2 regions of the Bacillus arachidis genome follow, and region 2 is predicted to be linked to the other one. Evidence: a T-box and tRNA genes for the amino acid it is inferred to sense, from the RefSeq annotation. Region 2 holds a T-box; the other holds one or more tRNA genes.
The links. The T-box of region 2 lies ahead of serS (serine--tRNA ligase). A T-box ahead of a tRNA ligase gene usually reads a tRNA of that ligase, here a tRNA-Ser.

Region 1 (3,383 bases), 230 kb from region 2:
CTCCGTCAGACTTTCGTCCATTGCGGAAGATTCCCTACTGCTGCCTCCCGTAGGAGTCTGGGCCGTGTCTCAGTCCCAGTGTGGCCGATCACCCTCTCAGGTCGGCTACGCATCGTTGCCTTGGTGAGCCGTTACCTCACCAACTAGCTAATGCGACGCGGGTCCATCCATAAGTGACAGCCGAAGCCGCCTTTCAATTTCGCGCCATGCAGCGCAAAATGTTATCCGGTATTAGCCCCGGTTTCCCGGAGTTATCCCAGTCTTATGGGCAGGTTACCCACGTGTTACTCACCCGTCCGCCGCTAACTTCATAAGAGCAAGCTCTTAATCCATTCGCTCGACTTGCATGTATTAGGCACGCCGCCAGCGTTCATCCTGAGCCAGGATCAAACTCTCCAATAAAGTTAGTTTGTCTAGCATCTAAAATAAAAATTGACGTTTCACGTTGTTTGTTTCGTTCAGTTTTCAAAGAACTAAAAGCGGGTGAAGAGAATCGAACTCTCGACCAGAGCTTGGAAGGCTCTTGTTTTACCACTAAACTACACCCGCGTGGTCGGGAAGACAGGATTTGAACCTGCGACCCCCTGGTCCCAAACCAGGTGCTCTACCAAGCTGAGCCACTTCCCGTAATGGCGCGCCCGAGAGGACTCGAACCCCTAACCTTTTGATCCGTAGTCAAACGCTCTATCCAATTGAGCTACGGGCGCTTAATCTAGTTGTTTTGTCGTCGTTGTTTTTCAGCGACTCAATTATCTTATCACATTAGTTTTTCTAATGCAAGTACTTTTTTATTTTTTCTTTGGTGCGGCCGAGAGGACTTGAACCTCCACGGGGTTTCCCCCACTAGGCCCTCAACCTAGCGCGTCTGCCATTCCGCCACGACCGCATATGCGGGTGAAGGGAGTCGAACCCCCACGCCAAAGGCGCCAGATCCTAAGTCTGGTGCGTCTGCCAATTCCGCCACACCCGCGGAAATAAAAAAGAGTGAGCCATGAAGGACTCGAACCTTCGACCCTCTGATTAAAAGTCAGATGCTCTACCAACTGAGCTAATGGCTCGTAAATGGCTGGGCTAGCTGGATTCGAACCAGCGCATGACGGAGTCAAAGTCCGTTGCCTTACCGCTTGGCTATAGCCCATCAAAAAACATTCTTTATTTAGCGACAAAAAACATCATATCACAATAAGCAATAAAAAACAACTGCTCAATAGCAGCAGTTAAAATGGCGGTCCCGACCGGGGTCGAACCGGCGATCTCCTGCGTGACAGGCAGGCATGTTAACCACTACACCACGGGACCATTTGGTTGCGGGGACAGGATTTGAACCTGCGACCTTCGGGTTATGAGCCCGACGAGCTACCGGACTGCTCCACCCCGCGACGATACTATTTATATATGGTGGAGGATGACGGGATCGAACCGCCGACCCCCTGCTTGTAAGGCAGGTGCTCTCCCAGCTGAGCTAATCCTCCAAAAGTGGTGACCCGTACGGGATTCGAACCCGTGTTACCGCCGTGAAAGGGCGGTGTCTTAACCACTTGACCAACGGGCCAATAAAATGGCAGAGAAGAAGGGATTCGAACCCTCGCACCGCGTTAGCGATCTACTCCCTTAGCAGGGGAGCCCCTTGAGCCACTTGGGTACTTCTCTGTATGGCTCCGCAGGTAGGACTCGAACCTACGACCGATCGGTTAACAGCCGATAGCTCTACCACTGAGCTACTGCGGAATAAGAAAGACAATTTACATCTTATAAAAATTCATATTGTAAGTCAAGTCATTTATACAACATCTTGTACAAACGTGACATGTTTATAATATACTGGATTGATTTTTAACTGTCAAGGTGTTTTTTATCTCTTTTAATTTCCCCTTACACTTTCCGCAAACATATCTTTTTGTATTGATTTGACGCCTTCTTACATATTGAAGCGTACATTCCATGCATTCATACACATGTGTTTTAGGCTCTGTTCTCTCACCTGTTATTCTCTTACAAAATCTAGGGGCTCCAACCTCTTTTAATAACTGACGAAAATCTCGATCTCGATGTTGATACCCTCTCCCCATAATGTGCAAATGATAATGGCACAACTCATGCTTAATAATGCCAATTAATTCTTCTTTTCCATACACTTCGTAATGACGATAGTTTAATTCTATATTATGACTTCTGAGCAAATACCTTCCACCAGTTGTACGTAGTCGTTTATTGAACATTGCTTTATGTAAAAAAGCCCTCCCGAAATATTGCAACGATATTTCTTCTACAAGTCTTTGAATTTCTTTTCCATTCATTTTCATCCCCCTAAAAACTAAAAATAAACTTACACTTTTCTTCTTTCTTATACATATATTAAATAGTACATATACCCATCCTCATTCAAAAAGCGCAACTTCTATGAACTAGCCTCTTCCACATCTATTCATGGAACTTCGCTAACCAAACTCTTATAAGCAGTTCCTAAGATTGAGTTTTTCACTTACTTTGAATCTTATCTTAGTGTGTAGGGAGCTGCTTGTTAGAGCCGGATTAAACAAGGAGGGATTCTTATGCCTACATGGCTCCGAAAACAAATGCAACGTGCATATTTCGAAAAAAACCGGTATCAAATTAAGTTGTTAAATGAGTGCTGGTTTTATTATAGCAGAACGCATCAAAATTCCTGATAAAGTGAATGTTTAATCAGTGGGGGCTGAAGAACCCCCACTATTTAAATTTTTACTAACATCCGTTCATGAAAAAAAAGCAATGTTATACCTACTTCCATCACTATTCAATAGGTAACATCGATAAGGCAACACGCCCTTTCTTCATATCAACATCATCTACCCATACTTTTACAATCTGCCCGACAGACACCACATCTAACGGATGCTTCACAAACTGTTTGCTCAGTTTAGAAATATGTACTAAACCATCTTGTTTCACACCAATATCAACAAATGCACCGAAGTCAACAACATTTCGCACCGTTCCTTCTAACTCCATACCGCGCTTTAAATCTTCTAATTTGAGAATTCCCTTTTTCAAAAGTGGCTTTGGCAATTCATCACGCATATCTCGTTCTGGACTAATTAAAGCATCTATAATATCGATTAATGTCGGCTCACCAATATTCGTCGCTTGAGATAATTTAGAAAGCTCCACTCCTTCTAAACACTTTTGCAAATGCGGTTGTCCTACATCATCAATCGATAATCCTAAACTTTTTAATAATAATTCAACATTTTTATACTGCTCTGGATGAATACTTGTTCTATCAAGTGGATTTTCACCTTCTAATATACGTAAAAAACCAATACATTGTTCATACGTTTTAGCACCTAATCGTGGTATTTTCTTTAATTCTGTACGCTTAGTAAATTTCCCGTCTTCTTCAC
Region 2 (3,383 bases):
ATAATTTCGCTCTCAGGTTTCCCAGCATTAATGCGCTGACGAACGGTGCTTGTACTAATATCATAGGCTTCTGCAATTTCTTTAACAGTCATTTCTTTTCCATTAATAATTGCTGTTAATACTTTACCAGTACGTTTTGGAGCTGCTTCTTTTTCAGCAGTTTTTTTCGGTGCCTCTACTTTTTTCGCTTCTTTCTTCACATTACAAGTACAACCGCAAAGTTTACGGAATGTATCATCACTTATAATACGAGATACGTTTGCACCACTATTTAAAATTCTATTGTTCTTACAGACTGGGCATTGTACATAATATAAAGTTTTTCCATCTAGAGGAAATGTTTGTATAATAAGATCCATGTTGACTCCTTTCATATCTATGAAGATAATCATCGGAATATGAGTGTTTCATAAGGCCAAACTTCACCTTACATCATACTTTCTGATTGGCTTTAAAATAAAAACTCGTTACGTGTTGGTAACGAGTTCTCCAATCTCCACTTATATGCGCTGTTGTCAATTATATCTGGAGGAGGTAGAGGGATTCGAACCCCCGCGCGACTCTCGCCGCCTGTCGGTTTTCAAGACCGATCCCTTCAGCCAGACTTGGGTATACCTCCATATTGACATCCAATATAATATCAAAAGAAAAACAGTTAGTCAACCCTACCATCATAAATTATGAGGAAAGGAAAATGTACTTTTCCTTTCCCTTCATGTTGCTACTGACAACACCTGGAATTACCAATCACTCATACCGATGAAAGTTTTAATTTATTTAATAACTGTTTTTCCTCCCATATAAGGGCGAAGAACTTCTGGAATTATAATTGTACCATCTTCTTGCTGGTAGTTTTCTAAAATCGCTGCAACTGTACGTCCAATTGCAAGTCCAGATCCATTTAGTGTATGAACAGGTTCTGGTTTAGCATTTGGTTCACGACGGAAACGAATATTCGCACGTCTTGCTTGGAAAGCTTCAAAGTTACTACAAGAAGAAATCTCACGATATGTTCCATAACTTGGAATCCATACTTCGATATCATATTTCTTCGCTGCTGTAAATCCTAAATCTCCTGTACACATGCTCATAACACGATATGGTAGACCTAATAATTGTAACACGCGTTCTGCATCATTTGTTAATTTTTCTAATTCTTCATAAGAATCTTCTGGTTTAACAAATTTCACAAGCTCAACTTTATTAAATTGATGCTGACGGATTAAACCACGTGTATCACGACCAGCTGAACCCGCTTCAGAACGGAAGCATGCACTAAATGCTGCATAACGAATTGGCAATTGGTCTGCACTTAAAATCTCATCACGATGCATATTTGTTACAGGTACTTCAGCTGTAGGAATCAAGAAATAGTCTTCACTTTCAATACGGAATGCATCTTCTTCAAATTTTGGAAGCTGTCCTGTCCCTGTCATGCTTGCCCGATTTACCATATATGGAGGCAACACTTCTTCATATCCATGTTCTTCTGTGTGAAGATCAAGCATAAAACTAATTAAAGCACGTTCTAACTTTGCACCTGCACCTTTAGAAAATACAAAGCGGCTTCCCGTTACTTTAGCAGCACGCTCGAAATCTAAAATCCCTAAGTCAGTTGCAAGATCCCAATGAGGTTTTGGTTCAAAATTAAATTCTTTTACTTCTCCCCAAGTACGAGCTACTACGTTATCATCTTCTGTGTCACCAATTGGCGCAGATTCATGAGGGATATTTGGGATAGAAAGCATTAATCTTTCTAAATCTTCTTCAACTGTACGAAGCTCATTATCAAAGTCTTTTACTTTCTCTCCTACTTCACGCATTTCTAAGATTAGCGCTTCTGCATCTTTCTTTTCACGCTTTAATACAGAAATTTGTTGAGATACTTCATTCCGCTTGCTTTTTAACTCTTCCGTTTGAACAAGCAACTCTCTTCTTCTTGTATCTAGTTCTTCGAAACGGCCGAAATCAGTTAAGTCTTCGCCTCTATGCTGTAACTTTGCTTTTACTTCTTCAAAATTCGCACGTAAAAATTTAATATCAAGCATTATATATTCCTCCTTTTATTTTATAAAACACAAAAAACTCCCGTCCCTATAAAAAGGGACGGGAGTTAACCCGCGTTGCCACCCTAGTTGAAAGCAATATTGCTTTCCTCTCAAGTAGAAATAACGACTCTTCACCGGAAATGTTTACTAATCATAAAGATATTCCACATTTCATTCCAGGATGGATTCACAAACTGTTTCTATCGGTTTACACCAACCACCGACTCTCTATAAGAAACACCATTTGTTACTATTTCCTATCAACACGTTTATTTTATAAAATTGTTACCATCAATTTACTATAATCTTATACAAGTTGCAAGTTACTTATACAACTTTTTTCATTTTTTCTTCTTTCACCATTTGCACAAAATATGCTGTAACACGATGATCATCCGTTAACTCCGGATGGAAAGAAGCTGCTAAAAATGGTCCTTGTCTTACTGCTACCATTCGATCATTGTGCATAGAAAGAATTTCTACGTTTTCCCCTACACTTACAACGTATGGTGCACGAATAAATACACCAATAAAGTCTTCTCCTACACCTTTTATCGAAAGGGCAGCTTCGAAGCTATCCTTTTGGCGTCCAAACGCATTACGTTCAACTGTAATATCCATAGCACCGATATGAGATTCTTCATAACCAATAAGATTGTTTGCAAGTAAAATCATACCTGCACACGTACCAAACATTGGTTTACCAGATTTCGCAAATTCACGAAGTGGTTCCATAAAATCGTACTTATCAATAAGACGACGCATTGTTGTACTTTCGCCACCTGGCAAAATAAGACCATCAATTTCTTCAAGTTGTTCTATACGTTTTACAATTACAGCTTCTGCACCACTTGCTTCAACTGCTTTTACATGCTCACGAACAGCACCTTGAAGACCTAATACACCGACTTTAACCATTTCAAAATCTCCTTTAATTACCAACCGCGCTCTTGCATGCGTTGTTCTGGTAATAATGTTGAAATTTCGACACCTTTCATTGCAGTACCCAATCCTTTAGAAAGGCTTGCAATTAGTTCATAATCTTCGTAATGTGTCGTTGCTTCAACAATTGCACGTGCAAATTTTTCTGGGTTTTCTGATTTGAAGATACCAGATCCTACAAACACACCATCTGCACCAAGTTGCATCATTAATGCAGCATCTGCTGGCGTTGCTACACCACCTGCTGCAAAGTTTACAACTGGCAGACGACCAAGACGTTTAATTTCCAGTAATACTTCATATGGAGCACCAGTATTTTTTGCATATGTCATTAATTCGTCTTCACGTAGGTTCGCAACTTGACGGATTTCAGCGTTTACTTGACGCATATGT

Region 1: it has a tRNA-Ser gene. The T-box ahead of serS (serine--tRNA ligase) is inferred to sense a tRNA for this amino acid. The anticodon was not compared.

The regions. Positions count from the first base shown of each region.
Region 1 covers NZ_CP127376.1:245,122-248,504, reverse strand. The annotation lists rRNA gene QRY57_RS03085 (16S ribosomal RNA) at 1-402, opposite strand, end outside; tRNA gene QRY57_RS03080 (tRNA-Gly) at 479-549, opposite strand; tRNA gene QRY57_RS03075 (tRNA-Pro) at 551-627, opposite strand; tRNA gene QRY57_RS03070 (tRNA-Arg) at 631-707, opposite strand; tRNA gene QRY57_RS03065 (tRNA-Leu) at 801-886, opposite strand; tRNA gene QRY57_RS03060 (tRNA-Leu) at 890-970, opposite strand; tRNA gene QRY57_RS03055 (tRNA-Lys) at 986-1,058, opposite strand; tRNA gene QRY57_RS03050 (tRNA-Gln) at 1,064-1,138, opposite strand; tRNA gene QRY57_RS03045 (tRNA-Asp) at 1,224-1,299, opposite strand; tRNA gene QRY57_RS03040 (tRNA-Met) at 1,303-1,379, opposite strand; tRNA gene QRY57_RS03035 (tRNA-Val) at 1,397-1,472, opposite strand; tRNA gene QRY57_RS03030 (tRNA-Glu) at 1,478-1,552, opposite strand; tRNA gene QRY57_RS03025 (tRNA-Ser) at 1,560-1,650, opposite strand; tRNA gene QRY57_RS03020 (tRNA-Asn) at 1,654-1,728, opposite strand; gene QRY57_RS03015 (SprT family protein) at 1,812-2,297, opposite strand; gene cmpA (cortex morphogenetic protein CmpA) at 2,553-2,669, shown strand; gene QRY57_RS03005 (Tex family protein) at 2,773-3,383, opposite strand, start outside.
Region 2 covers NZ_CP127376.1:18,604-21,986, reverse strand. The annotation lists gene QRY57_RS01730 (sigma factor-like helix-turn-helix DNA-binding protein) at 1-359, opposite strand, end outside; tRNA gene QRY57_RS01725 (tRNA-Ser) at 527-619, opposite strand; gene serS (serine--tRNA ligase) at 774-2,048, opposite strand; T-box leader at 2,100-2,321, opposite strand; gene pdxT (pyridoxal 5'-phosphate synthase glutaminase subunit PdxT) at 2,376-2,966, opposite strand; gene pdxS (pyridoxal 5'-phosphate synthase lyase subunit PdxS) at 2,984-3,383, opposite strand, start outside.